One region of the Rothia sp. CCM 9417 genome, then DNA from elsewhere that is predicted to be linked to it. Evidence: predicted binding sites of a transcription regulator. Region 1 holds the regulator's gene; the other holds the start of a gene.

Region 1 (15,940 bases):
CTACCGGGGCGGAAGCCGTGAATACCGGCGGCTGCTCACAGCCCTCTTTGCTGCGGGGGTCGCAACCTTTGCCCAGCTCTATTCCCCCCAACCACTGATTCCCCAGATAGCCCGCGACCTGGCTATCTCAGCGGACCGCGCCGCTCTCACCATCTCCTGCTCCACCGCAGGTCTTGCCCTCTGCACCCTCCTGTGGGCGGCATTAGCTGACCGTTGGGGGCGGGTTCGCACCATGACCCTAGCTCTGTGCGGGGCAACCCTTCTGGGGCTCATAACCCCCTGGATCCAGCTCTACCCTCTGCTCCTTGTTCTTCGAACATTCGAAGGGGCCTTTCTGGGCGGTGTTGCGGGGCTGGCGGTAGCCGTCATTGTGACAGAAGCCCATATTTCGGTCCGGGCTGCGGCCGCCGGGCTTTATATCTCAGGAACCAGCGTGGGCGGGCTCATCGGTAGATTACTCTCCGGGGCACTGACCGAACTGTTAAGCTGGCGGGTAGCTATGTTCTCGGTCTCCTTCACCGGCTTCATGGCCGCGCTAATCTTTATCGTGCTCATGCCTGCCTCACATGACCGTCCCTGCCAAAGAACTGCAGCCTCTGCCCCCTACGCTGACAGCTCCTGGGCAAAAGTGGGGGCACTGCTGCGCAACCGTCAAGAAGTAACCCTCTTCACCGCAGGGTTTGCCCTCATGGGTGCCTTCGTCAGCATCTACAACTACATCGGCTTCAAGCTCCAGGCCGCTCCCTACCACCTCTCACCGCTCCTGCTCTCTTTTATCTTTCTGATCTACCTGCTGGGTACAGTTTCGTCGGGGTTTGGCGGTAAGCTGGCCCAGCGCGGAGGGCTCAAACGGGTTTTCCTGGCGGCCTGTCTGCTCATGGCTGGAGGAATCCTACTCACCCTGGCCCGCCACCTGCCACTGGTCATAGCTGGCCTAGCGCTACTGACTGCGGCTTTCTTTGCCGCTCACGCGCTTGCCTCCGGCTGGGCAGGTGCGCTGGCTGGCCCTGCAAAATCGCAGGCGACTGCGCTCTATAACTCCTTCTACTACGGGGGTTCAGCTCTTATCGGTTGGGGGGCAGGGCTACTTCTGCCCCATGCAGGCTGGGAAGGGCTGGCGCTGAGCTGTACCGCCATGGTTTTCTTCTGCTGTCTGCTCTCTGCGCTCTATCTCCCCTCTCAAGGGGCAGACACTGCGGGATAAGAACTTGTATGCCATCAGCTAGGGCAAAGGCCCGCCACCGGGTGTACCGGTAGCGGGCCTCAGCAACTTACCCTCTAGGGCCTATTGAGCTGATGAGTCATGTTCCTGGTGCTCCAGCGCCTTCTGGCGGGCACGGGCTTTCAGAGTTGTTCCCTGGTTGTTACGGTGAATGAAGAACCAGCCAAGGGCAAGCAAGGCGTACCAGAAAGGCATAGCAATCAGGGCCTGGCGGGTGTCTTCATAGCTAAAGAGCAGGACAATAACACCCACGAAGAAAGCCAGAACAAGGTAGCAGGTGTAGATGCCGCCGGGGAGCTTATAGACAGATGACTCGTGCAGTTCGGGGCGGGTCTTACGGTACTTAATGTAGCTGACCATAATCAGAGACCAGGTTACTACGGTGAGTACCGAGGCCACGGTGGTCACCAGTGTAAAGGCCTCAATTAAGGAGTCTCCCGAGTAGAGCAGGATAATGCCTGAGAAGAGTAGCACCGTGGTGAGGAAAAGGCCATTGCGCGGTACACCGTTCTTGGAGAGGCGGCCAAAGATAGCCGGGGCGCTACCGGTCTGAGCCAGACCGAAAATCAGGCGGGAGGTAGAGAAAATACCTGAGTTGGCCGATGAGGTAGCGCTGGTCAGCACCACAAAATTAATCAGGTGTGCGGCAATAGCTAGCCCTGCCAGGGTGAACATTTCAACGAAGGGGCTCTGCTCAGGGTCAATAGTGCGCCAGGGTGTGACCATCAGAATAACTGCCAAGGTCAAAACGTAGAAGACGATAATACGAAGAGGCACCGCGTTGATAGCGCGGGGAAGGGTCACAGTGGGGTTCTTGGTTTCGGCAGCTGTAGTGCCTATGAGCTCGGCACCCAGGAAAGCGAAAATACCGATCTGGAAGGCCGCGAAGAAGCCGCTGGCGCCCATGGGGAAGAAACCGCCGTCATTCCAGAGGTTTTCCACCGATGCCCGCTGTCCGCTGGGTGAGGTAAAGCCGGCAATTACCATAATCGCTCCCACGATGATAAGAAGGACGATGGCAACAATTTTGATCAAAGCGAACCAGAACTCGATTTCGCCAAAGTTCTTGACGCTGGGCAGGTTCAAGGTAAGGAGCAAGCCAATCAAGCAGACAGCGGGAATCCAGGCGGGTAAATCAGGCCACCAAAAGTGGACATAGCCGGTAATGGCGATAATATCTGCAACGCCGATGACAACCCAGGTAAACCAGTAGGACCAGCCCATGAGAAAGCCAGCACTGGGCCCCAGGATATCGGTGATGAAATCGTTGAAGGTTTTATAGCTCAGGTTAGAGAGGAGTAGCTCTCCCATGGCCCGCAGAACCAAGAAAATGACGACCCCAATAATCGCGTAGACCAGAAGCAAGGATGGGCCAGCCAGTGAAATCGTTTTGCCGGAGCCCATGAAGAGGCCGGTACCAATCGCTCCACCGATAGCGATGAGCTGAATATGCCGGTTGGAAAGCCCGCGTTGCAGGCCTTCCTTTTCTTCTAGGCCCGGTGTGTTCTCGGTTGTTGCCATAAGCACCCCCTGATGTTGTTGTGTCCTGCCTGCTTTTGCCCTCTTCATCCGGGGCCAGTGGGTCCCTGGGAGGGATGATCAGGCTCATAAGACTAAGTGGTTATGGTCAAGTCTAAGCCCTCTTGCTCCTCATATCTTTCAGTACCGGGTAGTAGGCAGGATTCATGATAAATTGATGAAAGTTCGCTCACTCCAAAAAACATAATTTAGATGGGAAAAATCGCGTGGACGCTCTCCAGCAGGTACTCGATGAAACCAGCCGTATCATTTGGGGTCCCTGGCTTTTGCTACCGCTTCTCGTGGGCACCGGCATTTTTCTGACTGTCCGCCTGGGCCTAATTCAAATCAGACTTTTTACCAAGGCAATGAGCCTGCAGTTTGGTCGCCGAGCCAGGCAGGAGGGCGCAAAAGGTGACATTTCATCCTTCCAGGCTATGAGCACGGCCCTGGGGGCAACGGTGGGTACCGGCAACATTGTGGGTGTCGCTCTCTCCCTGAGTATCGGTGGCCCCGGGGCGCTCTTTTGGATGTGGGTTACCGCTATTATCGGCATGGCCTCTAAATACTCAGAATGTTTTTTGGGTGTCCGTTTCCGTCACCGTGACAAGATGGGGGAACTGACAGGAGGCCCCCAAGCCTACCTGCAACGAGGCATCCCTAACCGCTTTGGCAAGTTCCTGGCAACAATGTTTGCTATCTGCTGTGTTTTCGCCTGCTTTGGCATTGGTAACATGACCCAATCCAATGCTATCTCCGCTAACCTGGAGCACTCCTTAGGGGTACCATCCTGGGCTACCGCCCTTGTCCTTGCCCTCCTAACTGCCTTGGCTCTTTTGGGTGGCATTAAGACAGTCTCGAAGATTGCCGCTTTTTGTGTTCCCCTGATGATTCTGCTTTATCTAGGCTTCGGTGGCTACATTGTGGCACGTAATGCCGCTATGATCCCGGAGGCCTTTGCCATGATTCTGCGGGGAGCTTTCACCGGGCAAGGAGCCCTGGGCGGGGCGGTCGGTGCAGGAATGATTTTTGCCCTACAGGTCGGTGCCCAACGTTCCCTCTTCTCTAACGAGTCAGGGATGGGTACCGCCTCTATCCCCGCTTCAGTTGCCACGACGTCGCACCCTGTGCGCCAGGGCCTGGCCTCCATGACCCAGACTTTCGTGGATACCCTTGTGGTGATTTCCATGGCCGGTTTCATTCTGCTGACCACGGGCACCTGGACTAACTCCGAACCGGCTACTGCCACCGCCCAAGCATTTTCCTCCGGTATTCCTGGGCCCTGGGGCGGCTATGTGGTAACCCTCTGCCTGGTGCTTTTGGGGTATTCAACCGTGCTGGGCTGGTCCTACTACGGTGAGCGCGCCCTTGAGTCCCTGGGCGGCGGTAAACGAGCCATTACTGGCTACCGCATGGTCTTTGCCCTCATGTGCGGGCTGGGCGCAGTCGCTCCCCTGTCTGTAGTTTTTACTTTCTCCGATATCATGAACGGCCTGATGGCTATCCCCAACCTCATTGGCCTCATCCTGCTCTCAGGCCTGGTCGCCCGTGAAACCAAGAAGTACCTGACCCACGACCCCAACTTTGTTGCCACGGTCGATACTATTGACGGCTTCATGTACGGCCTACCCGGTGGCTTGGATGCCCAGATTGACCACGAGGTAGACCTCAGCCAAAGCGAACCCGCCCTAGAGCACCCCGACACCACCCGCCTCAAAGTAATCACTCAGAAGATGATTGAGGAAGACCTTATGACCAAGGAAGATTCCAAGGTCTACGATGTGTCCGTTGAGCAGGTGCATACCGGGAGCATCCCCCTGGTCACTGGTTCTCTGCCGATTATCCAGCAGGCCAAACCCACCTTTGGCTCCCCCACCGATCCCAGGGCAGCAGAGCCCCCTCAATCCTAATTAGGGGGGCGGGGTCTATAATGGGTGCCTTAGCTACCGGTGGCGCTTAGAGTTTCCGCGAGCACCGGCTACCCTTTCAACCTCGCAAGGAGAGTTATGGAAACCAATAAGCAGAAGCAAGACCTCGAGCAGAAGGCAGCACGCACCGCTGCCGGGGAAGATTTAAACGCTCCGGTGCCCGAGAAGTTCCACCGTCAGCCCTACTCTTTTGTTCGTCGCGGTGACCGCCTGACCGCCCGCCGCCAGAAAGCCTGGGATGCTTACGCCCCCACCCACCTGCTGGACCTCCCCCGCAATATTGGTGACACCTCAGTTGCCGAGGGTGCCGTCTTTAACCCGGAAGAGCTCTACGGCCGCGCCGGTGCGCCCCTGGTCCTTGAAATCGGCTCTGGCCTGGGTGAGGCCATTGTCCACCGGGCAAGTCAGGTCCCCGAAGCCAATTTCCTAGCTGTTGAGGTTTACACCCCCGGCATTGCCGACCTGCTGCTCAAGATGGGCCAGGCCGGGGTAGAGAATGTGCGTGTAGCGCAGGCTAACGCCCCAGAGCTACTCGATAACCTGCTTGAAGAGAACTCTGTCGATGAGCTGTGGGTTTTCTTCCCCGATCCCTGGCATAAGGCTCGCCACCACAAGCGTCGCCTGGTCTCCCCGGCTTTTGCCGATAAGGTAGCCCGCGTGCTCAAGCCCGGCGGTACCTGGCGACTGGCAACCGACTGGGAAGAATACGCCCTGGTTATGCGTGAAGTTCTCGATGCCCACCCCGACTTTGTGAACGCTCACGCCGGTGAGAACACCAGTGAGGATGACCCCGTTGGCGGTTGGGCTCCCCGCTGGGAGGGCCGTGTGGTGACTTCCTTTGAGCGTAAGGCCGGTGAGGCTGGCCGCCGCGCCCACGACCTGACCTATATCCGCCGCTAAAGCTCGGCATCCTCTACTTTTTGATACCCCCGTCCTTTCTCTCTTAGCCCCGGTGTTTAGAACCGGGCACAAGAGAGAAAGGACGGGGGGTTAGGCAAGAAGAGATTAACGGGGGCGGTAGAGCACCACGGCCTGGGACTTGGGGCGGGGCGCCGGACGCTGTCCGCGCGCCAGGTGCACCGCACCGCCAGACGTCCCGGCGGCAAACACACGAGCGCCCTCCTGTAGGCGGTGGCGTAGGACCTCATTTTCACGCAACAGCTCCGCGTTACGGGCCTTGAGGGCCTCTACCCGGTTCTCCAACTGCATGATACGTTTAATCCCCTCGAGGGAGACACCGGACTGGGAAAGCTCCTGAATCTCTTGGAGCTTGAGCACATCCCGCTCCGAGTAGCGGCGAGCCCGGCCCGGAGCTCGTGAGGGCTGAACCAGCCCCATGCGGTCATACTGGCGCAGAGTCTGGGGGTGCATACCCGCCAACTCTGCGGCCACAGAAATCACAAAGACCGGCCGGTCAGATTCAAGTTCCATGGTTACTCAGCCGCCTTCCGCAAAAGCTCAGCCCGTAGGTTAACCTGTGGTGCCAGCGCCAGGAAGTTATCCAAGGCATCAGAGGCCTCCTGGCTCAGGTCGGTAGGTACCTGAACCTCGGGAATGACCAGTAGGTCGCCGCTACCCTTCTTGGTGACGAAGCCCCGCCCCTTGGCCCGCAGTTTCCGGCCGGCTGGTGAGCCGGCAGCCAAGCGGAGTTTGACGGTAGAACCATCGAGGGTGGGCGCTTCAATAACACCACCGTGCAAGGCTTCTTGCAGGCTGACAGGAACCTTGACCAGCAGATGATCACCCTGGCGTTCAAAAACGGGGTGGGCATCGACTCTCACCGTAACGATGAGGTCGCCCGCTCCCCCGTGACCGGGGTGGCCTTTGCCGCGCAGGCGGACTTTCTGGCCGTCCTTAACTCCGCGGGGCAGACGGACCGTGGTTTGGGAGCCTCCGGGGCGGAAGACCGATACTTCACCGCCCTGGTAGGCCTGTTTCAGAGAAATGCGGACGCTAGTGGTGGCATCCTCGCCCTTGGGAGCCGGAGCGGAGAAGCCGCCGGGGAAGCCGCCCCCGCTGCTGGCACCGAAACCGCCGCCACCGAACATGCCCCCAAGTAGGTCCTCAATATTAATGTTGGCGCCGCCGGAGGAGGTATGAAAGCCACCTGCGCCTGCGGGAAAGCCACCGGCGCTTCCAGGAAAGCCACCTGCGCCTGCGGCGCCTGCGGGAAAACCCCCGGGGAAACCACCACCAGCCCCTGCGAAGCCTGCAGCTCCGTACTTGCGGATCTGGTCGTATTCTTCTTTTTGCTTGGCATCTGAGAGGACGTCGTAGGCTTCGGAGACCTCTTTGAACTTCTTTTCTGCGGCCGTGTCCCCTGGGTTCTGGTCGGGGTGGTACTTGCGGGCTAGCTTGCGGTAGGCCTTCTTGATGTCTGCCTCGGAGGCAGACTCAGCTACGCCCAGTACCTTATAAAAATCTTGATGGAGCCAGTTTTCGCTCGCCATTGCCTCTCCTTCCGAGGTAGATCTTAAGTCTTTTATGCTGTGCTTATTATCTTGGGGTCTTGCTCACGGCAAACCCCTCTTCATGTGTGCAGGTAGGGGCAACCCAGTATTCTGGTTCCCTGCCTGGTGTAAAAGGCGGGCACCCAACCTGATCTATCAGGCCGGGCGCCCGCCCCTTGTCTGTTTTATTCGGCCACTGCCACAGCTACCTGGGCGGTGCGGACCAGGCGGTCCTTGACCCGGTAGCCATTACGCAGGACCATGCAGACTGCATCCGGTTCAACCTCGCTGGTCGGTTGCTGCAAAACAGCCTCGTGGACCTGCGGATCGAAAGGCTCCCCTACCTCGCCAAAGCGCTCTAAACCTTGCTTAGTGAGGGTCTCTTCCAGCTTGGTTGCGATAGCGGCAAAGGGGCCATCTTCCAGGTCGCCGTGTTTGCGGGCGGCATCAATATCGTCAATCACCGGCAGCAGCGCAGAAACTAGGTCAGCAACCACGAAGTCGCGGAGCTGTTCCTTCTCCTTGGCCGTGCGGTTCTTGAAGTTGGTGAACTCAGCCTTGAGGCGAAGCAGGTCTTCCAAACGCTCAGCCGCTAGGGCCGCATCGGGGCTAACCTCAGCTTCTGATTCCGCTTCGGCGGCGGCAGACTCTTCGCCTGCCGCAGCCTGAGCGGAAACACCGTCGGGCTCAGGGTGGCCCTCAGCAGCAGGTGCCTGGAAGGCTTCTTCCAAGGGGTCACCGCCCTGGGGTTCTGTGGGCTCTTGGGTGTTCTCAGCCATGATTAGTTCTTCTTCTCGTCGTCTTCATCGATTACTTCGGCATCGACAACGTCATCGTCTTCAGCCTGTTCCCCCTCGCCGGCGGCGGCATCAGCCTGAGCCTGGGCGTAGAGAGCTTCACCCAGCTTGGTCTGTGAAGCCTGCAGCTTCTCGAAGGCGGTCTTGACGGCTTCGTCGTCTTCACCTTCAAGGGCGGCCTTCAGGGCGTCAACGTCAGCTTGAACCTCGGTCTTGACATCCTCGGGCAGCTTGTCGCCGTTTTCCTTGATGAGCTTCTCGATGGAGTAAGCGGAGTTCTCGGCGGCGTTGCGGGTCTCGGCGGCCTCGCGGCGTGCCTTGTCCTGCTCTGCGTGAGCCTCGGCGTCCTTGACCATGCGGTCGATGTCGTCCTTGGAGAGTGAGGTACCGCCGGTGATGGTCATGGACTGCTCCTTGCCGGTGCCCTTGTCCTTAGCGGAGACGTGAACGATGCCGTTAGCGTCGATGTCGAAGGTGACCTCGATCTGGGGTACGCCACGAGGAGCGGGGGCGATACCGGTCAGTTCGAAGGTGCCCAGGTTCTTGTTGTCGCGGGTGAACTCGCGCTCACCCTGGAAGACCTGAATCGATACGGAGGGCTGGTTGTCCTCAGCGGTGGTGAAGGTTTCAGAGCGCTTGGTGGGTATCGCGGTGTTGCGCTCAATCAGCTTGGTCATCACGCCGCCCTTGGTCTCGATACCCAGGGAGAGGGGGGTGACGTCAATCAGCAGAACGTCCTTGCGCTCACCCTTCAGCACACCGGCCTGCAGGGCTGCACCCATGGCGACAACCTCATCGGGGTTAACACCCTTGTTGGGTTCGCGGCCACCGGAGAGTTCCTTGACTACCTCGGTTACTGCGGGCATACGGGTTGAGCCACCGACCAGAACGATGTGAGCGATGTCCGAAACCTTGACGTCTGCCTCAGCGATAACGTCGTTGAAGGGCTTCTTGGTGCGCTCGATCAGGTCGCTGGTCATGTCCTGGAACTTGGCGCGGGTCAGCTTCTCGTCCAGGTGGATGGGGCCCTCGGGGGTAACGGAGAGGTACTGCAGGGAGATGTTGGTGGAGGTTGCAGAAGAGAGTTCCTTCTTGGCCTGCTCAGCGGCCTCGCGCAGACGCTGGAGAGCGATCTTGTCCTTGGACAGGTCGGCGCCGGTCTTGGACTTGACCTGTTCCAGGAGCCAGTCAACGATGCGCTGGTCCCAGTCGTCGCCACCCAGGCGGTTATCGCCCGAGGTTGCGCGAACCTGGATGGTGGAGAAGCCGTCTTCGTCCTTACCAACTTCGAGCAGAGAGACGTCGAAGGTACCGCCACCGAGGTCGAATACCAGGATCAGTTCGTCTTCGTTGCCCTTGTCCAGGCCGTAGGCGAGTGCTGCGGCAGTGGGTTCGTTGACGATACGCAGGACGTTGAGGCCTGCGATTTCACCGGCTTCCTTGGTGGCCTGACGCTCAGCGTCGTTGAAGTAGGCGGGAACGGTAATAACTGCGTCGGTGACCTTATCGTTCAGGTAGGCCTCCGCGTCACCCTTGAGCTTCATGAGGGTACGAGCTGAGATTTCCTGAGCGGTGTAGGGCTTGCCGTCGATCTCCTGGGTCCAGGTGGTGCCCATATGACGCTTGACGGATGCGATGGTGCGGTCAACGTTGGTAACTGCTTGACGCTTGGCGACGTCGCCTACCAGGACTTCGCCGTCCTTGCTGAAGGCAACGACGGAGGGGGTGGTGCGGGCGCCCTCGGCGTTTGCGATAACGACGGGCTCGCCGCCTTCGAGGACTGATACAACTGAGTTGGTGGTACCGAGGTCAATGCCTACTGCACGTGCCATGATGTGTTCTCCTATTGAGTTGGGTTACTTGAAAGTCTTGCAAACATCTTGAGTCAAATAGGCTCAATCCGTTTGGCTCACTCTCTAGTCTGACAGATTTGAAACAGAAGTCAAGAGAGTTGAGTGTAAAAGACTCAACTTTTTTGCAATAAATTTATTCATCTGCAGCGGACGGTCAGGCCACCCCAGGCAAAACACCCACTTCTCACCTCTACAGGCTTCACGACCCCAGCACCCCGTTACTTGATTCAATACCCCTGGGGGTATAATTATTTGTGAAAGATTCCTCGCTTTAGGAGAAAATAATGTGCCGTCCTGTTAACTGCAAGCTGTGTTCTAAGACCACTTGGGCTGGCTGTGGTCAGCATATAGATACCGTGAAGGCTTCAGTCCCTCCTGGACAATGGTGCAATGGCAAGCATACTGAAGCAGAGAAAGCGGTAGCTGTACCAAGCGGTGGCTTCTTCGCCAAGCTCTTTGGGCGCTAACCTGCTTGTCCGATTCTAAGTGTGTGTGAGTTACCTAGCATCTTTCTGGGCAACGCAAAAGCCCCGTAGGTGTGTGGCCTACGGGGCTTTCGTCATCTCGAAAGAACTCAAGAAACTGGCGTATGGATACTCAACAGCTCACTGCTGTATGAACCGGAAGCTAGACAACCTCTCAAGAGCACCCATCAAGTGTGTGTACCTGTGTATTATACACAAGCCATCGAAAACTCTCAGCGACAGGCGCCTACAACGCCGCCAAAAGGAGCTTTTTACTCTTTGCTCTCAACCAGGTTTCCACCCAGAGTTTTTTGAGCCAGCTCCTTAGCATCATCTACATTAGAGAACACACCCCAGTGATCATCGGCCAAAGACCATTGCCCATCTTCTAATTCCCCTAGGTCACCAAAATCTTCTCTGGTAAATTCACTCGCCGAGAAGAGCCCCACCATCATTTTAGGATTCTGAGACATATCAGCAGACATCAGGGTCTCCAAGCTAGTCATATCCACCGAGGAGCAGAAAAAGACCTGAGTGTCATCGGGAATATCTTCAACCTGATCCAGGGGCTTAGCGTCATTGAGCACAGTGTCCTGATAGTCAGCGCAGAACTCCATCCCTTTCTCTTTACCTATTTCTGTCATGCCCTGAGTAAGGTCCTCATAGGTCTTGGTTTTTGGGCCAGACAGCAGAAAGAAACTACTCGCAACAGCAATGACCACGCCCAGGACCAGCAGAAGACCAATCATCAAGCCTTTTTTACTCTTCGGGGCAGGCTCCCCCGCTCCAGGCTGAGCCGGCGCAGGAGGCAGATTACTCTCGTGCTGGGGCAAATCTGCCCGCCCATCAGCCAGGGGCTCCTGGCCAGGGGTAACTCCCTGCTCAGAATGAGGAGTATTAGTCTGCTCAAGCCCAGGAGTATTTTCAGGATGGTCGGGGTTCTGCGGGTTCTGCGGGTTCTGCGGAGACTGGGGATTATAGGGATTTTGAGACACAGCTTGCCTTCTCTCTTCTTATAACCAGGGCATCTGAGATGACCTAGAACGTCCCTGTAAAACTATCATCTTCTCTTCCGGCTGGAGAACAATATTACTTATCGCTCTGACTAGCCTGGTCATCAACAGGCACTTCCAGGGGCCGGTTATCCTCTCCTCCTAGGTCAGCTTGGGTTCTCGGATCATCTTGGGTTCCCTGGTCATCCTCCAGTGATCGGTTGGATTCCAAACCCAGGCGTGCACGCTCTTCGGCAATAATTTGCGAGGCCATCTTGGAGTCTGAAATATCCACGGACTCGGCGGCTGAGTCCTTGGCCGCCGAGATGCGGGCGTATTCGTCAAAGAGCTGGGATTTGATACCCAGCAAGTCAATCATGCGTTCGTCCACGGTATCTGCGCCGAGCAGGCGGAAGACATCCACGGTGTGGGTTTGGCCCATACGGTGAGCTCGGGCAATAGCCTGAGCTTCAATAGTGGGTTTGAACTGGGGTTCAGCCAGCACCACAATAGATGCGCTTTGAATGTTCAGTCCAGCACCGGCAGCGGTAATTTGGGCCAGTAGGACGGAGCCGGAGGGCGCGGTGGCTAGGCCGTCAACGGTATCTTGGCGGTCGGTGGGAGGCATAGCGCCGGTAATAAGGCCGACAACCTTGTCACCAAGGGCGGCTTCGAGACGGGAGAGCACGCTCAGGAAGAAGGAGAAGACCAGGACCTTGCGGTCGGCGGCGGTGGCTTCTTCTACGATTTCGAGCAGGCGCGTGAGTTTGGCGGATTCATCGGCGGACCAGGCGGCGCGGCGCATAAGGGAGAAGTTTCCATCGGCTACGGCCTGGCGGTAGGCATCGGTGTCACCGGGGGTGAGTTCGAGCCAGTCGCGGTGCTCGGTCATATCCGGTAGTTCGGAGAGCACGTCTTTTTGGTTGCGTCGTAGGTAGGCGGGGGCAATGCGGGCCCGGAATTCGCTGGCTAGGAGGCTGTCCATGCCGGCTTCGGCTACCAGCTGGGGTTGCAGGTAGTCCACCAGGGTGACGAACTCACTGACCTTGTTTTCCATGGGGGTACCGGAGAGGAGGACGGCGTATTCGGCACTGCGCACCAGGGCGGATACTGCCTGTGAGCGCTGGGCATCCTTGTTTTTGATGAGGTGGGCTTCGTCGGCTACCACGGCGTCGGCGCGCCAGGTGCCGTCGGAGTAGAGGCGGGCACCGTCGTAGGTGGTAATCAGCAGGCCGCCTTTAGCTTTCCAGTTGGAGAGGGCTTCTTCGCGGCTGTCGCCGTGGGCCAGGTAGGTACTAATGGCGGTGAATTTTTGGGTTTCGCGCTCCCAGTTGATGACGAGAGAGGCGGGGCAGACCACGATGAAGTGAGTTTTGCCCTTATTGGCCAGGTGGGTGAGGGCGGCAAGAGTTTGCATGGTTTTACCGAGGCCCATTTCGTCACCCAGGATAATTTTCTTTTGGGCCAGCATGAATTTAGTGCCGTAGTTTTGGTAGCCGCGGAGGGTGGCCTTAAGGCCGGTAAGGTCGAGGGGGAATTTGCGGATGCGTTCGAAGACTTCAGCGGGCAGATAGGCGTCGCCGATGGTTTCGTTACCCAGGTAGTGGGCAAGGAGGGCCTGGTGGGCGGCAGGATCAGCTAGGTAGCCTGCCCAGGCTTGGTCGGCGGTGAGCCAGGTGGCCGCAGGTACGTTCAGGGGCGCATGGGTGCGGCACCATTCTAGGTCGGTGAGGAGTTGCTGGTAGTCGGTGGGATCATCGCCCACAGCGATGAAGAGGGGGCCGGTGGTGGGCACGGGCTGAGTGAGGAGGGGCGCATAGCTGCTCAAGCGATCCAGCAGGTCGCTGTCGCCGATAGTGGAGTCAATGACGCGCAGACGGTCGAGGCCGATGAGGATGCGCTCGGCGGCCGGGGTGCGGGTTTGGCCCAGGTTTTCTTTTTCTTGGCCTGCGGCTTCGTCGAGCAGGCGGGTGGCGGCCGCGTAGATTTGGGCGGCGGTGGTTTCCCCTACCCCGGGGATTCGGGTGAGGGCGGCAGGTGAACCTTGGGAGAGAACCTGGGCGACGGTAGTGATGCCGGCTTGGGTGAGTGGCGCGGTGCGCACAGTTCCACTGGTAATATCCCGGAGCTTATCTACGGGCATATCGGCCAGAGTCAGCTGGGCACGTTCTGCTTTGAGGGCCTGCATATCCCTTCCCATGCCGGTCATCAGCTGAGCACGTTCGGGAGTGTTAATGGCCTGCCAGATGGCCAGGTAGGCGGCATGGGCCTCTACAGGTACTTCTTCAAAGACAGGGTTTTCCCACTGCTCACCCGCAAAACGGGCAACAGCACGGGCAGCTACGTCCCTGAGGCCCAGCTTGTTCTCGGCTAGGGCAACTTCGGGGCTGATGGTATCGAGCTGGGCTAGCTGCTCAAAGAGGGGCTGGAGCCTGCTCACAGCCGATGAGGTACTGACTACGCGTTCGGAGAGAGCGGCGGTAGCGGCCTCAGCGCGCCGTTTCTTCTCACCGCCACCGAAGAGCTTACTGACCAGACCGCCGGAAGCGGCCTGAATATCTGCGGTCATCTGGGCCAGCCCAGCATCGGCAGCGGCTAAAGCACGCAAATCATCCAGGGTCGCGGGGCTCTGCTGACGCCAAAACTGCTGGTGAAGCCAGGAACTCAACCCCACAATACTCTGGGGCGAGAGCGGCGCAAACCGGTAAAGGGACCCGCTATAGCCCTCGGGCAAGCTAAAACGCGGTGCGGTTGGCTGGCTCAGCTCGTCCAAGGCCTGGCGGCTACGCTGGGCATAGCCCTGAAGTATCTCTGCCTGGCGCAAAAGATCAGCTGTCATGGGGTCTCCTTAAAAGTTATGCCTTGCCCCAGAGCGTGAAGGGCCGGGGATAGGTGCTCTGAGTCCCATTATGGCCCAGCAGACCGGCACCGTGCGATAGCCTGGAGCAAAAGGAAAGGAAACCTTTGTGCCCACATTCACCAGCGCCAATGATTTAGGTAGCTTCATGCTGGAGGCCCACGCGCAGGCCACCCAGCTGGGCAAACTGGCTCAAGGCCCCTACCTGGTAGCTATCGACGGGCGGAGCGGCTCAGGCAAAACTACCCTGGCCCGCCAGATACAAGATATTCTGGCAACCGCCGGAACCACCGTTGAGCTCTTCCACCTCGAGGACCTCTACCAGGGGTGGGACGGCCTAGCTCAGGCTGTGCAGACCTGGCAGGAATTAGCGCTCAGCCTGACCGGGGACGGCACTGACCCAGGGCCCACTCCCCTCTGGTACGGCTGGGACTGGCAGAGCGGGCAAGCAACCGGCCCGCACATTTTTACCCCAGCCCAGGCACCGGCCGGCAGTATTGTCCTGGCCGAAGGGGTTGGCGCGCTCTGCGGTACCCACGACCTGGGAGTCCTCATAGAGCTAGATACCCTCACTCGCAAAGACCGCGCTCTGATCCGTGACGGTGACACCTACCGCCCCTACTGGGACAGGTGGGCCCTGCAGGAAGAAGCCCTCTATAGCCACTACCGCCACATCTACCATGCGGTACAGGTCACCTACCGCCCAACTGAGGGCCCCCACACCGTAGAATATGCTTGGCCCGAGACCACCCGATAAGCAAAGAGGAAGCATGACCCCCAAACAAGCCCACCTACAGGCAGATAGCCCCTCAGCAGGGCTCCCGCTGATCGCCATCTTCACTCTTGCTTCCCTAACCGCCGTAGGTCCTCTGGCTATCGACATGTACCTGGCAGCCCTACCGACCATTGCAGAAGAATTTTCTAGCAGTGCAGCGCTGACCCAGTTCACCTTAACTTCTTTCATGCTGGGCATGGGTAGTGGCCAGTTTTTGGTGGGCCCGCTCTCAGACAAAACAGGCAGATTACTGCCTCTGCGCATCGGTGTTTTCTGCTGTGCGCTAGCTACCCTTGCCTGCGCCTTCGCGCCCACTATTCAGGCCCTGATTTTAGCCAGGTTCTTCATGGGGTTCGCAGGTTCTATCGGCCTGGTACTTTCACGAGCTATCGTCACCGATAGCACCAGGGGCAAAGAAACAGCTCGCCTGATGAGCATTATGATGATGATTAACGGCCTAGCCCCGGTGCTAGCACCCATCCTCGGGGGAATAGTTCTTAGTTACGGTAGTTGGCAAGATATTTTTAAGCTCCTGGCTCTGATCATCACCCTGTCCATGATCCTGGTTCTTACCTTTATCAAGGAATCCCTGCCCCTAGAACGCCGACGTCGCGGCAGCCTAGCCTCCACCTACAGGGGCGTGATTGAAGTAGCCCAAAATCCCTCTTACCGGGGCTTTATGCTGACTATGGTCCTAGCCTTCGGCGCGCTCTTTGCCTATATTTCTGGCTCCTCCTACCTGCTACAAAAGGTGCTAGGGCTAGATGCGGTTCATTTCACCTACGTCTTTGGTTTTAACTCTCTGGGTATTGTTCTGGTCTCTAGCCTTAATGCCCGCCTGGTGAGCCATTTTGCCCCGGTTAGGTTGCTGACCTGGGGTGCCTGGTCTCTGCTTGCTTCCTCAGCCTTACTTACGGTGCACTTTTTAGCGGGAGCCTCACTGCTACCGACCCTGATTCTGCTCTTTACTTTTACCAGCTCCCTGGGCTTAGTCCTGGGTAACGCTTCGGCTCTAGCGCTCAGCCAAGTCCGGCAAGAAGCTGGTGCAGGGTCCGCTCTACTGGGAACAACTCAGGCCCTCATG
Region 2 (15,940 bases), on a different contig from region 1:
CTTTTCAGGCCGGTAGCGCAGCAGAACTCGCAGTCATTACCCGAGGCAACTTTATAGAGTCCAGGCATGTGGGCTCCCTGGTGGTGCTCTCCCCCAGCGGTGATACAGCCCTGGCCTTGGGGGCACCGGAGGAGCTCATCTACGCGCGGTCTGCCCTCAAACCCTTTCAGGCTATTGCCTCAATGAACGCCGGCGCTGAGCTTCAGGGCGCACAGATTGCCCTAGCTTCAGGCTCCCACACCGGCTCCTTTGAGCACATGACGGTCGCCCAGGGCATCTTGGCCGAGGCCGGCCTGAGCGCAGATGACCTGCTCTGCCCGCAGGCCTGGCCCACCGATGAGCCCAGCTACCAGGCCCTCCTGAAAGCGGGTCACGGCAAACAGCGCCTGGCCTTTAACTGTTCCGGTAAACACGCCGCCTTCCTGTGGGGCTGTGTCAAGTCGGGCTGGCCTACCGAAGACTATCTCTCCCCCGATCACCCCCTCCAAGAGCTGGTAATGCGCACCATTGAGCAGTTCACCGGCGAGGAACCCCAGCACATTACCGTGGACGGGTGCGGTGCCCCGCTCGGTGCAACTTCTCTCACTGGCCTAGCACGCGCCTACAGCGCTCTGGGTTCAGCGGTGGAGAACATTAAGGCCGATGCCCGCGCCGCCACCGTTGCCACCGCAATGGTGGACTACCCCGAGTACGTCCACGGCCATAACAGCTCCGATACCCTTTTGAGTCAGGCGCTCGATGCCGTGGTCAAGCGCGGTGCCGAAGGCGTACTGGCTATTGGACTGCGGTCCGGGGCCTCTGTTGCTCTGAAAATCTTGGACGGTTCCAACCGTGCCGCTCCCCTGGCCGCTGTCCGGGCCCTCCAAGCGGCAGGCTATATCGACCGGGAACTTGCGGACCGGGCTGTGGCCGCAACAACTTTCCCCATTACCGGTGGTGGCGCTGCCGTGGGAGCCATCGAACCGGGCAGGGCTTTTGAGGGACTGCTCTAGTGGCTATCCGCCGCAAAATATCGGAGCAAAACGGTGCCGCCGCCCTGGCCCAGGTACGGTTAGCGCTCACCACAGGCACAAGCGACGGTGAAAGAACTCAGGCCTTTGCCGCCCTACCCCGGTCGGTGCGGGCCACCGCTGTCCGCTATTCCCTAGAGGAACTGGCCACCCTGGCACCGGGAAATTCGGTTGAGGTACGCGTTCCCCCCTACGGGGTTACCCAGTGCATTGCCGGGCCACGGCACACCCGCGGCACTCCACCCAACGTGGTCGAAACAGATGCCCACACCTGGTGTTGCCTTGCTCTGGGGCTGGTCCGCTGGGAGCAGGTTCTTTCTAAAATTTCTGCTTCGGGTTTACGATCAGACCTCAGCGAGCGCCTGCCCATCTTCTAGCCGCGCTCCCGGAAAGATAAACCTTGGTATCGTTGGTGTCTATGAGTCTTCTATCTAAATTCCGTCAGCCCACCGAGCCGCAGGCTCCCCTTACTGAGCAGGATAAGCAGGCCGCCCCCGGCCAGCACTTCTCACCGGCCACAGCACCTGAGCGCGCCCAGCTTACTGTGCGTAGAGCTCCCTCCTTGCCTGCGTTCGCTATTACCGGTCTGCTCATTGGCCTGGTTGTTGCTTTTGTGGTTACCGCGCTGGGCCCGGAGAACCCTAGCTACACCTTTGCAGCGGTCTTTGGGGTCATGGCCGTTATCTTTGGCACCCTCTGTACCGCAGCAGCCATCGGCCTGGCTCTCTTGCTGGAGCGTCGTTCAATCCGGCATACCACCACCTACAAAGCTATCAGTACCAAAGACTAAGGGTTTCTTGGCGACACTCTCTTCATAGATGTAGATACCTGTTATCACCTAGGTCGCAGACAGGTACACTAGGAATGTTCGCTCGCTCACGTTTATCCCAGGCGTGAAGGCGAGATAACCACCACAGAAGAGATGGAAAATCCACCTTGGCTCGTCCTGACGGAAAGCTCTCCTTCGACCTGGACCCTGTAGACCACGGCCCCAAAGATGAATGTGGTGTCTTTGGTGTATGGGCTCCCGGCGAAGATGTCGCAAAACTTACCTACTACGGCCTATATGCCCTCCAACACCGAGGCCAGGAATCTGCCGGTATCGCAACCAGCGACGGCAAGCACCTCAGCGTGTATAAAGATATTGGTCTGGTATCCCAGGTATTCGATGAGACCACCCTCAATGCTATGCAGGGGCATCTATCCATCGGGCACTGCCGTTACTCCACTACCGGTGGCAATATCTGGCAGAACGCCCAGCCCACTCTAGGGGATACCCCGCACGGGACCCTGGCCCTGGCCCACAACGGTAACCTGGTAAATTCGGCTGATCTCTACGACCGACTCCTGGCAAAAAATGGGGGTAAGCGCCCCGAACGTGGTGAACTGGCCCAGGGTAACACCACCGATACTGCGCTTGTTACGGCGCTCCTGAAAGAACACAGCTTCGAGAGCTTAGAAGAAGCGGCACTGGACTTACTGCCCACCCTGTCGGGGGCCTTCTGCCTGGTTTTCATGGACGAACAGGCCCTATATGCCGCGCGTGACCCGCAGGGGGTCCGTCCTCTGGTCTTGGGTAGGTTGGATCGAGGCTGGGTCATTGCCTCTGAAACTGCCGCCCTCGACATTGTGGGCGCCTCCCTGGTGCGAGAAGTCGAACCCGGTGAGTTCATCACCATTGACGAGGACGGTTTACGTTCCCAGCGGTTTGCTTCAGCTCAAGCCGCCGGTTGCGTCTTTGAGTATGTCTATCTGGCCCGCCCCGATACTACGATTGCCGGTCGAAGCGTCTACGAATCCCGGGTGGAAATGGGCCGCCAACTTGCCCGTGAACACAAGGTTGAAGCTGACCTGGTCATGCCCACACCGGAGTCCGGTACCCCTGCGGCTATTGGCTATGCCCAGGAGTCTGGTATTCCTTTCGGTAACGGCCTGGTCAAAAATGCCTACGTTGGCCGTACCTTTATTCAGCCCTCTCAAACTATCCGGCAGCTGGGTATCCGCCTTAAGCTGAACCCTCTGCGTTCGGTGGTTGAGGGTAAGCGCCTGGTTGTTATTGATGACTCGATTGTTCGTGGCAATACCCAGCGCGCCCTGGTACGGATGCTACGTGAGGCAGGAGCCAAGGAGGTTCACATTCGAATTTCTTCGCCTCCGGTCAAGTGGCCCTGCTTCTACGGTATTGATTTCGCTTCTCGCTCTGAACTCATTGCTAACGGGCTGACCATTGATGAGATTCGTCAGTCGCTGAGTGCTGATTCCCTGGGTTATATCTCCGAAGATGGCATGGTTGCAGCCACCGAGCAGCCCCGCGAGCGCCTGTGCACTGCCTGCTTTACCGGTAAGTATCCTATTGAGCTTCCGCATGAGGACCGACGCGGTAAATCTATTCTGGACAAGGTCGCCGGTGGCCCCCTAGCAGGAACTGCTGCTGAGGTGACGGTAGAACGCCCAGTAGCCCATAAGCCTGACCACGCCCAGGCTATTTCTCTTGAGACTCGGGCCGGGTCCCGTTCACTGGAAAAAAAATTTGAGGATCCGGCCCAGCAGTCGCAACCTGCACGGCCAGGCTGCGAGCCCGGCCCCGACGCTGAGCTTGAAGATTTGGTACTCCCCCAAGACACACGCCCTGCCGCTGAGTGCGGCACCGACCGAGAGGCAGGCTGATGAGCCAAAATCAGAACGCAGTTACCTACGCTTCGGCGGGGGTTGATGTTGAAGCGGGTGACCGCGCCGTTGAACTCATGAAAGACGCTGTTAAAGCAACCCACGGTGCCGGTGTAGTAGGCGGCGTGGGTGGCTTTGCTGGCCTGTTCGATCTCTCGGTGCTCAAGGGCTATAAGAAGCCCTATCTGGCAACCTCCACCGACGGTGTGGGTACCAAGGTTGCTATTGCGCAGAAGCTCGATATCCACCACACCATTGGGCATGACCTGGTGGGCATGGTGGTTGATGACATCGTGGTAACCGGTGCCAGGCCGCTCTTTATGACCGACTACATCGCAACCGGCAAGGTTGTGCCCGAGCGTATTGCCGATATTGTGCGCGGTGTGGCTGAGGGCTGTTCTTTGGCGGGTACCGCCCTGGTAGGTGGTGAAACCGCTGAGCACCCCGGCTTGCTGGCTGAGGACGAATACGATCTTGCCGGTGCTGCGACCGGCATCCTTGAAGCCGATGAGCTCTTGGGCCCCGACCGGGTGCGCGAGGGCGACGTCCTGATTGCTATGGCGTCTTCCGGTATTCACTCCAACGGCTATTCACTGGTGCGTAAGGTGCTCTCTCTTGCGGGCTGGGAGTACCAGCGGCAGGTCCCCGAGCTGGGCCGTACCCTGGGTGAGGAACTTCTGGAGCCTACCCGCATTTACACTGCTGACTGCCTGGACCTGATTGAGGCTTTCCCCGTCAACGGTGAGGACGGCCAGACCGGTTCCGGTATCCGTGGTTTCTCGCATGTGACCGGTGGCGGCTTAGCCGCTAACCTGGCACGCGTTCTGCCGGTAGGTACCGTGGGTATGGTAGACCGCTCCACCTGGGAGATTCCGGCTATCTTCCGCCTGATCGGGGAACTAGGATCTGTGCCCCGGGCGGACCTTGAGCGCACCCTCAACCTGGGTGTGGGCATGATTGCCGTGGTTGACCCCTCGGTGGCTGATGCCGCTCTTGCCCGACTCAACCAGCGGGGTCTGCCTAGCTGGGTGCTGGGCACCGTTGAGGCCGACACCGGCCAGCACAGGGATAACCCCGACTATGTGCAGGGCGCTAAGGGCGTAGACGGCGGTGCCGCCGTGCTCCTTGGTTCCTACCGCTAAACACAGAATGAAATGGCCCGGAGCTTGTGTTCAACCTCCGGGCCATTGTGAGCATTTTTAGGAGTCAGTCAGCCGATTATAGATTCCTTGGACGGTACGGGCGTTCTGTGCCCAGGTGCGGGTTCGAGCAAAAATACGCCCCTGCTGGGACATACCCCGGCGCAGGTCCTCATCAGTTGCCAGAGCGCACAGTTGCCGGGCAAAAGAGCCGGGGTCCCCTGCACTGGCGATTAGGCCGGTGGGTCCGGTCACCCGGTTCTCAACAAGTTCGGTCAGCGGGGCTAGGTCGCTCACAAGCAGAGGCCGGTTCAGCGCCATAGCTTCAATGGGTTTGAGCGGGGTGACACTCTGGCAGACCCTATCGCGGGTTCGGGGCACAGTAAAAACGTCGAGAGCCTGGTGGGCTGTGTAGGCGGTGTGTGGGTCTACTTTACCCAAAAAGACGGTGTATTCTTCTAGGCCCAGGGAGCGGGTCAGAGCTTCAAGACGCACCCGGTCACTACCGTCACCGGCCAGCATCAGCCGCGCGTCAATACCCTGCTGGCGCACAACCGCTAGCGCCCGGATGAGGGTATCGAAGCCCTCATAAGGCACCAGTGAGCTAACCGAGCCGTACCAGAAGCCCTCAGCGCTCAGCCCCAGTTTCTGGCGGGCCTGAGCCGGGGTCAGGTCAAGGTCAAAGAGGCTCTCATCAACGCTGTTGGGAACCACCGTGATTTTTTGAGGCTCCAGGCCCCGTTCCACCAGGGTACGCTTCATGGTCTCGGAGAGAGTAATGAGGTGGTCAGCGGCCTGCATGATCTGGGTTTCCCGGGCACGGGTGAGAGCGAACCGTTCGCTGGCGGCGGCGCTCTCGCGGCGTGCCTCAGGCTGGTGGGAAAGCCAGGTTTCTTCCAAGATACCGCGTACCTCGTAGACCCAGGGGATATTCCAGTACCGGGCCAGGGATCGAGCCACCAGCCCGTTATGGAAATGGGTGGTGGTATGGATGAGGGCTGGCGGGTTATCCGCGTAGCTGTAAGCTAGGTGCCTGACCCACTGCTCGATTTTCTGGGGCTGATACGACGCCAGTTTCCAGGGTAGATGACGCCGGTAGGTAATACCTTCGACCCTTGCGGTGGGGAGGGCATCGAGCTTACCGACGGTCACGGGGTAGCCGGTGCGGGTCTCTGCCCGCAGGTTTACCCCGCGCTGCGCCAGGGCGGTCAGTAGGCGGTGGGTTCGTAGGGTGTAGCCAGACTGGGTTGCAGGTAGAGAGTTAGTAATCAGGTGCAGGGCAAAGGGTCTACGACCGGGCCGAGCGGCGCCGGTAGCCGGTGAGTTTTCGTTCAGCTGGGGAAACCATGTTTCTTGCAGGAGGGTGGCCTCAGCTGCGAGTTTTTTAGCCAGTCTTTTCTTTCCGCTGGTGTTTGCTATCGCGCATGCTTCGGTCAGACGACCAGCCGACCACAGCGCCCGCGCCAGGGTAACCGGGGGCAGGTTCTTGTCGTGTTCCAGGTCAACCAGGTTGGCAGCAGCCAGTACCTCCCAACCCAACCGGGTGCTGATACTATCTGCGCGTCTTTGCCCTGCCCGAAGGCGCTGTTCTGAAAGCGCCAGTGCTTCCTTATCCCCGGTCATCAGTGCGCCCATGGCTTGGGTTCCCACCCAGGGTGTACGGCTCAGACCGGTACCCAGAAGCTGACGGGGGCCAGCGGGGAGCCGCCGCGAGGCTTGAACCGCAAAAACGGCGGGGTCTGTGCCCAGGGCACCCACACTAATACGGACGGCAAGAGTCGCATTCTTTGCCAGGTAGGCTAGCTGTGATGCTCCTTGTGGCAGGCTCATGAGTGTGTCCTGCCTGTCTCTACCGCCTTTTCGAGCACCGTGAGGTAGCGCTGGGCTAGCTGGTCGTAGTTATAGTTCTTGAAGATAAAGTCACGACCTGCATGACCCACCTGGAGCAGTGAACGATCGGTTGCCAGGCGGCACCACAGGTCAGCCAGTTCCTGAGGGTTCTCAGGCTCTACCAGGGCACCTACCCCCACCGCTTGCATAATGTCAGCAGCTTCGCCGGTGACCAGGGCTATGGGAAAACGGGGCACGGTCAGCAGTTCATACAGTTTGGAGGGTACGGTGCGTTCAAAAGCCGGGGTATTTTTGAGCGAAACAATCGTGGCATCGCACCATTTATAGTTTTTACGGACCTGCGAGCGGGGCTGTAAAGGCTGGAACTTGACGGGTAGGTTCCTTGCCCTGGCGTAGTCCTGGAGCATCTGCCGTTCTGCTCCCTCCCCCACAATACGGAGTTTAAAGCGGGTCTCGGGTTGGGCTTTTTGGGCCAGTTCTAGAGCCTGCAAGAGGGTGATAAGCCCCTGGGAACGACCAACCGTCCCAGAATAGAGCAGACGGAGTTGCCCTGGGCGTTGGGGGGCCGGATCTATCCTGCTGTGAAACATAGTTGGAGTGACCCCGTTAGTGATAGTTACGACCTCCTGCATGTTGCGCCCACGCAGTTTTCGGGCGAAGCGGTGAGTAACGGTAACCAGTACGTCGGCCTGCCGCTGCGCTCGGGTAAAGGACCGTGAGAAGCGGCGCTTTACCCGCTCACGCAGGGCGATACCACTGATTTCTTGGCTGGGTCTGGCCACAATATCGGGCCAGGCATCGCGCAGTTCAAGAACCAGGGGCACATGCAGAAGCTTTTTAATAGCGATACCGGCGTAGGCCGAAGGCAGCCCCGGGACGGTTGCAACAACAACATCGAAGCGATCCCCGCCGAGAGCCAGGATCAAGGCTTTACCCACCGAGCTGGTAGCGGTAATAATCTGATCAGCCAACCGGGTTACTCCAGAAGGACCGTGGAGAAGATAGGGAAGACGTAAGACACGCTCCCCATACTTACCCCGGTGAATACGCGGAGTATCCCGGTGCTTTTCACGCAGGAATCGGCTGGCCTCCGCATCCGGGTAGTGGGGCGGCGGACAGAAAACGGTCACCTGGTGTCCTGATTTCTGCCAGCGTTTTACCAGAGCCGACCAACGGCGCTGAGGCGCACCAATTTCGGGCGGATAGTAGTGCGTAACGACAAGTATTTTCATTGAGATGATGTGTGCTGGGTGTGGTTGGCCAAGGGCGATTATTGGGTCTGTAACTACCTCAACTGTACCCCTTTTAAGCCCTCCTATGCCTGTCAAAAACCCTCGTCTTGCCTCTTCTCCTTGGGACAGTACTTCCTGGGGGCATAAAATAAAAGGGCCTGCTAGCATTTGCTGCCAGCAGGCCCTTTAGGGCTGGGTGAGGTAAGAACCCGCATCATAAGGAGGCGGTCTTACTTCTCCAGGTATTCATCGGCGTACTTATCCACATAATCCGAGTAGTCGTCCTCATCATCGTAGTGATGAGCAGACGCCTTAGGCTTGGATTTGCCACTTGTTCTCAGTTCACGTTCGAGTGCCGTGTAATCAGTATCGGGGCTGAAATATTTCATCTCCCGAGCCTGCCGAGTTGCTTTAGCCTTTTGACGGCCGCGCCCCATGGCGAGACCCCCTCTTTATCGCTCGTATCTGGCTACCCATCCGTGCTCAAGGGAGAACCAGAAAATCTTTCAGTCTTTTCCGTATACAAGGGTACCTTGTTTTAAGCATATTTGCTTGTCTGTTCGCCCAGTGAGATGTAAGAAGCATAAAAAATAGGGAAGAGCCCTCATATTACGAGCTACTTCCACCCAGGAAGCTCACCCTTTTACGCTCTAGATTCAGAGATTTAGTCTCCAGAGTTAAGTGAGTCTTGAGGAATTGCCCCTGAGCAGATAAAGCGCTTCTGCAAGGTCTTCGCGCCAAAGATAGGTTGCGCGGCGATCAGCGCGGCCCGGTCCGCGGTTAATGATGGCCAGGGGCTTTCCTGCGCGGACGGCATCGAGGGCTATCTTGTAGCTACTCATGACGGCCAGGGACGATCCGAGTACGAGCAGGGAGCGGGATTGCTCTAGGAGGTCTTGGACACGGGTTTTTCTGGTGGCGGGGACGGGTTCGCCAAAGTAGACCACGGCAGGTTTGAGGCGGGTGGAGCCGCAGGCAAGGCAGCCGACCATCTGAAAGTCGCGGATAAAGGTAGCGTCTAGGTCTACATCACCGTCGGGGTTGACCTGTAGGGAAGGGCCGGTGACCCGCTCAAGGTAGCCTGGGTTAGCGTCGTTAATGCGAGCATCAAGGCTGGTGCGGGCTTCTTGGGCGCCGCATTCGAGGCATTGGATGGTGGAGAGGTCTCCGTGGAGCGGGAGCACGGTGCGGCTCCCGGCAGCGGTGTGCAGGCCGTCTACGTTTTGGGTGATGATGCCGGTGAGGTGCCCGTTGTTTTCGAGCTCGGCCAGTAGGTAGTGGGCGGTGTTGGGGTGGGCGCGGCTCATCTGCCGCCAGCCGACGAAGGAGCGGGCCCAGTAGCGGTGGCGGGCTTGGGGGTCGTAGAGAAATTCTTGGTAGGTCATGGGCCGGTGGTTGCGCAGTGATCCGGCGGGGCCCCGGTAGTCGGGTATTCCTGAGCCGGTAGATATGCCTGCCCCGGTCAGGGCCAGCACTGCCCCGTCGGTAAGGAGTTCCTGGATGCCCCGGCAGGCAACTTCGGGGTCGGTGGGCGGGGTAGTTTCGTGGACGACCCGTTCGATAGAGCGCAGGGCGGCGGCGTGGGTGGCAGCGATGTGGGCCTGCTCGGTCAGGTGGGTGGGCTCGCCCGCGTAGCGGGTATCGAGTCTTTCTCCCCGGTGATGCGGTTGGTTCTCTCTCACTCTTCCAGTGTAGGTGAGTATCTCCGCAGCATCAGCCCTGGCAGGTGCAAGGGGGAGGCAAGCTGGCTGGGGCTGACATGAATTGTTCAGCGAGCGCCAGCGAGCCGGGCAGGAAGAAAGCTTGCCGACCGACCTTGCACCTGCGGTGAAGGAGGGTTAGCTGGCTGTAAGGACCAGGCCTTCCACGGCTACATCGGGGTTAATATCCACCCGGACGGTGTCGCCGTCCTTGATAGTCCCTGCAAGGATTCCTCGTGCCAGGCGGTCGCCGATTTCTCGCTGAACCAGGCGGCGCAGGGGACGGGCGCCGTAGGCGGGGTCGTAGCCTGCTAGTCCCAGCCACTCGGTGGCGGCAGGGGTGACATCCAGGGTCAGTCGGCGGTCCTCCAAGCGGCGGGCCATGGACTTGATTTGCAAGGCCACGATGGAGGACAGGTCCTCTGCGCTCAGTGGCTCAAAGATGATGAGCTCGTCCAGGCGGTTGAGGAACTCCGGTTTGAAGGCGGCGTTGACCGTGTTCATAACTGCGCTCTTGCGGCTCTCATCGTCCAGGTTCTGGTCGATCAGGAACTGAGAGCCCAGGTTGGAGGTCAGGATGAGGATGACGTTACGGAAGTCAACGGTGCGGCCCTGGCCGTCAGTGAGGCGGCCGTCGTCAAGAACCTGGAGCAGGATATCGAAGACTTCGGGGTGGGCTTTTTCGACCTCGTCGAGTAGAAGGACGGAGTAGGGGCGGCGGCGGACTGCTTCGGTGAGCTGACCGCCTTCTTCGTAGCCGACGTATCCGGGAGGGGCCCCGACTAGGCGGGCGACGGCGTGCTTTTCGGCGTATTCGCTCATGTCAATACGGACGAGGGCACGCTCATCGTCGAACTGGAACTCAGCCAGAGCTTTGGCCAGCTCGGTTTTACCGACACCGGTGGGGCCCAGGAAGAGGAAGGAACCGATGGGCCGGTCGGGGTCGGAGATACCGGCGCGGGAGCGGCGCACGGCATCGGCTACGGCGGCGACAGCTTTCTTCTGGCCGATCAGCCGTTTGCCGAGTTCTTCTTCCATGTGCAGGAGCTTTTCGGATTCGCCTTGGAGCATACGACCTGCGGGGATACCGGTCCAGGCGGAGATAACTTCGGCGATTTCGTCGGCTGTGACTTCTTCGGAGACCATGGATTCTTGCTGGGCGCTGCTCTCTGCCCGCTGAGCTTCGGCCAGTTGCGCTTCAAGGGCGGGGATTTCGCCGTAAAGGATCCGGGAGGCTTCTGCCAGGTTGCCTTCGCGTTGGGCTACTTCTGCTTTGGAACGCAGCTCGTCGATTTGGGTTTTGAGGTCGCCCACTCGGTTGAGTCCGGCTTTCTCAGCTTCCCAGCGGGCGTTGAGGGCGTCGAGTTCTTCCTTCTTGTCGGCCATATCTGCACGTAGGGCATCTAGGCGTTCGAGGGAAGCGGGGTCGGTTTCGTTGGCGAGCGCCAGTTCTTCCATGGTGAGGCGGTCTACGGCACGGCGGAGGACGTCGATTTCTTCGGGTGCCGAGTCGATTTCCATGCGCAGGCGCGAGGCGGCCTCGTCGATCAGGTCGATGGCCTTGTCGGGGAGCTGGCGGGAGGGAATGTAACGGTTAGAAAGGTTGGCGGCGGCGACCAGGGCGGAGTCTGCGATGGCTACCTTGTGGTGGGCTTCGTAGCGTTCTTTGAGGCCGCGTAGAATGCCGATGGTGTCTTCCACAGAAGGCTCACCGACAAAGACTTGCTGGAAGCGGCGTTCCAGGGCGGCGTCTTTTTCGATGTTTTCGCGGTATTCGTCCAGGGTGGTGGCACCGATCAGGCGTAGTTCGCCGCGGGCTAGCATGGGCTTGAGCATATTGCCCGCATCCATGGAGCCCTCGCTGGCACCGGCACCGACGACGGTGTGGATTTCGTCAATGAAGGTGACGATTTGGCCTTCGGATTTTTTGATGTCTTCGAGTACGGCTTTAAGGCGTTCTTCGAATTCACCACGGTATTTGGCACCGGCGACCATGGCACCCAGGTCCAGGGAGATAAGGGTTTTGCCGCGCAGGGTTTCGGGTACGTCGCCGGAGACCATGCGTTGGGCTAGGCCTTCGACGACGGCGGTCTTACCGACACCGGGTTGCCCGATCAGTACGGGGTTGTTCTTGGTGCGGCGGGAAAGTACCTGTATGACGCGGCGGATCTCGCTGTCTCGGCCGATGACGGGATCAAGTTTGCCTTCGCGGGCGATGGCAGTGAGGTCGGTGCCGTACTGTTCGAGGGCACCGAAAGTGCCTTCAGGGTCGGGGGTGCTCACGGTGCGGTCTCCTCGGACTGGGGGGATGGTTTCTTCTAGGGTTTTTTCGCTGGCACCTGCGGCGGTGAGGGCACGGGCGGTTGCGTCGTTACCTGCAGCTAGGGCGAGCAGGAGGATTTCGGTGGAGATGTAGGTGTCCCCGAATGTTCCGGCTTTAGCCTGGGCTGTTTGAATGGCGCTCAGCAGGGCCCGTGAGGGCTGTGCTTGGGCGGTGGATTCTCCTGAGGCTTTGGGGAGCTTGGAGATTTCAGTGGATGCCGCAACTGAGAGTGCATCAACATCGATCCCTGCGGCTTTGAGGACCGCAACCGCTACGCCCTGGCGCTGGTCAAGCAAGGCTTTGAGCAGGTGGGGTGTATCGAGGGTGGGGTTGCCTGCGGTTTGGGCGTTAAGGTTGGCGGCCGATAAGGCCTCTTGGCTTTTACTGGTGAATTGCGCTGACATTTTTCTCCTGAGCTAGTAGGTCTTTTCCCTAAGGTTGAGTGTACTTCACTCAACTCATAATTGAGTCTACTACACTCAACTTATATACACCAGGTAGCTGAGGCCTTCCCCACCCTTGACCCACCGAGCAAGAAGGCCAATCCACCGAGTCCGGCTAGCTCAATCCAAGAAATCATATATGGATTCTGCCCGCTCCAATTCTTCCTTGACAGAATCATCGACACCGCGGGAGACCGATTCAGCTCGCCGCCAGTTACTCAGGGAAAGGAGCAGGGAGGCAGTTGCAAAGGCGTAAGTGAGGATACCGGCTGGGTTGCCGAAACCGGCTGAGAGCCCAATAAAGTCACCCCCCAGTAGTGACGATGCCGCCGAGACAACAGTTCCATCCAGGCGGTCGGGGACCAAAAAACCGAAGATGAGGGCCATCAGCCAGGTGGCACCCCAGACAAGCGCGGTCCTCGGCGGTAGACCTGCCCGTTTACCAGCTTTTTGTAATTTCATTTCTTTGCCCGAGAAGTAGGCTGCAGCTAGCATCAAACCCGCCAGGATCGGCCCTAGTGAGATGGCGAAAATTGGCAGCAGGCTACCGTCGGCACCAAACAGGGAGCGCCCAGCAACCACCCACAGGGCCGAGAGAAGTGCCCAGGGAACAGCCAGGTAGAAAATAGCCCTGGTCAGGAGCCCGCCCTGTCTCATCAAGTAGGGGTGTGACCGGGCCTCACCAGGAGCACCCGACTGAGGGCCCTGCGGAGGTAGGTGATTGGCTGAGGTTTTTTGCATTTGGCTCACTCCCCCATTTTAGGCCCACCCTTCTTAGTCCTCACAAGAAGCAGGCACCACAAAGCCGGGGTGGCCCACCTCTTGACGGTGAGCCACCCCGGCTTTTGAGTTGCGAGGGTTACCTGCTAGCTGAGGTTACCCTGCCCATCTTCGAGGTGACTACGCAGGAACCACTGGAAGAGCTCCAGTTCGGCAGTCTGACCGATCAGCAAATCTTCGGTAATAGGGTCAATATCGCCCACCTTAGCAATAGCAGCACGGTGGTCTTCGATAACAGCGCTATAGACGTCATTAAGAGCACGAATATGGGTCATAGCGTCAGCACGGTCAACATCATATCCGGCCCAGGTGCGCTTTTCTACCAGGTCGCCTGAGAGACCGTTGGGGGAAACACCCATGGTAGCCATGCGCTCTGCGATGGCATCAACAAAGCCGCGCACCTGGTCTACCTGGGGGTCCAGCATTTCGTGGACTGCGATGAAGTTGGGGCCAACGACATTCCAGTGAGCATGCTTGAGGACCAGGTGCAGGTCATTGAGGGCGTGCAGGCGGAGCTGGAGGACGTCAGCTACGTGGTGGCCAGACTCTTCGGTGAGGCCCGGTACGGTAAATGATGCGTATTTGCTCATGATTCTTAAACTTCCTGTTAGGTAATCAGGTCGATCCCAAGCTGTGGGTTTCGGCCTGCTGTGTAGTTCCAACCTTACGCTGTCCCTGCCGCCATTTCAAGGCTTATTCTGAGTAAATCATAATAAGGAAACCCTGATTTGACAAGGTATTCTGCCTAAAACAGAAGGTAAGCAAGGCTAACCTCAGCGCAACTGACTGGGTACAACACTCTCCCCAAAGGGATCTTAGCCAGCCCCTGCTCTACCCACCAAAGACCATAAACCATTTATGTGATTTACAACATATCCCCCGGGGTTCTAGCTGACCGTTGCCACCGGTCCCAGTCTATGACTAGAGTAAGAGTCAGCCACAGGGGGCTCGCCCCAGCGCTACCAGCTCCAGACCTAAGAGTAAAAGATCGTGACAGCACCCACCCCATATACTGCCCCCTGCACAACACCCAGCAAGGCCCAAATTCGCCGCTGGCGGCGTTATTTAGCAGAAGAAATCTCCGAAGCTCGCATTTACGCTGCGCTGGCTGAACGCACCCACGGTAAAGAGGCAGAAATCTTAGGCCAAGTAGCCCAGGCCGAATACCGCCACCAGAATCACTGGCGCCAGCTTCTTGGAGAACACGCTTTTCCTGAGCCCAAACCTTCGGTCTCGGCCCGTATTCTTGAACTTCTAGCCAAAAATTTTGGCTCAGTCTTCGTTCTTGCCCTAGCCCAAAGAGCCGAGGGACGCTCCCCCTACGCGGAGGATCCCGATGCAACTGAGGCTATGGCAGCCGATGAGGCTATCCATGAGGAAATCATTCGAGCCCTTTCTACCGCTGGCCGAGAAAAGCTTTCTGGCAACTTCCGCGCCGCTGTCTTTGGCGCAAATGACGGCCTTGTCTCTAATGCTGCGCTCATCATGGGTGTTGGCGCTAGCGGGGTCAGCAACTCTATGATTCTTCTTTCTGGTGTCGCAGGCCTGTTGGCAGGCGCGCTTTCTATGGCTGCCGGTGAGTTTGTATCGGTCCGTTCCCAGCGCGAGCTACTCGATGCCTCCCGCCCCACCCAGGTCACCCTCGATGTAGCCCACCAGCTCGATATTAACCAGAATGAGTTAGAGCTGATTTACAAGGCCCGCGGTATGAGCGAGGAGGCAGCCCACCACCGTGCCATGGAACGCTTTGGGCACTTCACCTGCGACTGCGACCCCTCACTCTCTTTCCGCGACCTTGAGGAGGATCAGGAAGCGGGGGTAGAACACGGTGCGCTGGGTAGCGATGTGGGAGCTGCCGCCTCAAGCTTCTGCTTCTTTGCCTCCGGCGCTCTCATTCCGATCCTGCCCTACATCTTTGGGGTACAGGGTCCATTCGCTATGTTGCTAGCCATGTTGCTGGTAGGCCTTGCCCTCATGCTAACCGGTGGCGTGGTGGGCCTACTCTCCGGTGCTTCGCCTTTCAAACGTGGCTTACGTCAGCTAGCTATTGGCTACGGAGCTGCCCTGGCTACCTACTTGCTGGGGCTGGCCTTTAATGTGGCTCTGGCCTAGCCAGCAATCTCTCTGAGCAAGCGCTCAGGACCACTGTCTCAAGCTACCGCCCCCTGGCCTCAATACCCTTTAGGCTAGCTAGCGCCTTGCCCCTATCCGCTAGTTCTTGCCCGCCCATCAGCCCTGACCTACTTGCTCTTGTTGACCGACAAAAGGCAGGGGCTGGAGCCTATAGCTCCAACCCCTGCTCAGATACTTATCTGTCCTTCTCTATCTTCTAATAATTAGAGAAAGGCTACTTTCTAAGAGGCAAAAATCTCACGCATGAGCTGAGCAGCCTCAGAAGGAGTCTTACCCACCTTCACACCAGCAGCTTCCAAGGCCTCCTTCTTAGCCTGAGCGGTACCCGAAGAACCGGAGACAATCGCACCAGCATGGCCCATAGTCTTACCCTCAGGAGCTGTAAAACCAGCCACATAGCCAACAACAGGCTTGGTCACATGAGCCTTGATAAACTCAGCGGCACGCTCCTCAGCATCACCACCAATCTCACCAATCATCACAATCGCTTCGGTCTCAGGGTCAGCTTCAAAAGCCTCCAGAGCGTCAATGTGGGTGGTGCCAATAATGGGGTCACCGCCAATACCGATAGCGGTGGTAAAGCCAATATCGCGCAGTTCAAACATCATCTGGTAGGTCAGGGTGCCTGACTTAGATACCAGACCGATTTTGCCCTTGCCGGT

The links. The regulator HspR, encoded in region 1, represses chaperone genes until heat shock. The targets are predictions, from matches to a motif close to AAGTTGAGTCNNNNNGACTCAACTT.
Region 2: a site for HspR is predicted at 12,358-12,382, ahead of clpB (ATP-dependent chaperone ClpB). Genes of this name have one in related genera too.

What each region holds. Positions count from the first base shown of each region.
Region 1 is NZ_JBLXXT010000003.1:172,245-188,184, forward strand. It holds gene ACN082_RS06060 (MFS transporter) at 1-1,204, shown strand, start outside; gene ACN082_RS06065 (amino acid permease) at 1,286-2,743, opposite strand; gene ACN082_RS06070 (alanine/glycine:cation symporter family protein) at 2,968-4,650, shown strand; gene trmB (tRNA (guanosine(46)-N7)-methyltransferase TrmB) at 4,747-5,568, shown strand; gene ACN082_RS06080 (heat shock protein transcriptional repressor HspR) at 5,674-6,099, opposite strand; gene ACN082_RS06085 (DnaJ C-terminal domain-containing protein) at 6,102-7,118, opposite strand; gene ACN082_RS06090 (nucleotide exchange factor GrpE) at 7,304-7,897, opposite strand; gene dnaK (molecular chaperone DnaK) at 7,900-9,747, opposite strand; gene ACN082_RS06100 (hypothetical protein) at 10,505-11,227, opposite strand; gene ACN082_RS06105 (DEAD/DEAH box helicase) at 11,322-14,063, opposite strand; gene ACN082_RS06110 (hypothetical protein) at 14,191-14,838, shown strand; gene ACN082_RS06115 (multidrug effflux MFS transporter) at 14,852-15,940, shown strand, end outside.
Region 2 is NZ_JBLXXT010000001.1:387,657-403,596, reverse strand. It holds gene ACN082_RS01825 (asparaginase) at 1-992, shown strand, start outside; gene ACN082_RS01820 (sterol carrier family protein) at 992-1,387, shown strand; gene ACN082_RS01815 (hypothetical protein) at 1,429-1,800, shown strand; gene purF (amidophosphoribosyltransferase) at 1,947-3,677, shown strand; gene purM (phosphoribosylformylglycinamidine cyclo-ligase) at 3,677-4,819, shown strand; gene ACN082_RS01800 (glycosyltransferase family 4 protein) at 4,877-6,646, opposite strand; gene ACN082_RS01795 (glycosyltransferase family 4 protein) at 6,643-7,899, opposite strand; gene ACN082_RS01790 (DUF3073 domain-containing protein) at 8,130-8,336, opposite strand; gene ACN082_RS01785 (Sir2 family NAD-dependent protein deacetylase) at 8,577-9,512, opposite strand; gene clpB (ATP-dependent chaperone ClpB) at 9,738-12,326, opposite strand; gene ACN082_RS01775 (hypothetical protein) at 12,486-13,106, opposite strand; gene ACN082_RS01770 (Dps family protein) at 13,232-13,735, opposite strand; gene ACN082_RS01765 (VIT1/CCC1 transporter family protein) at 14,136-15,257, shown strand; gene sucD (succinate--CoA ligase subunit alpha) at 15,500-15,940, opposite strand, start outside.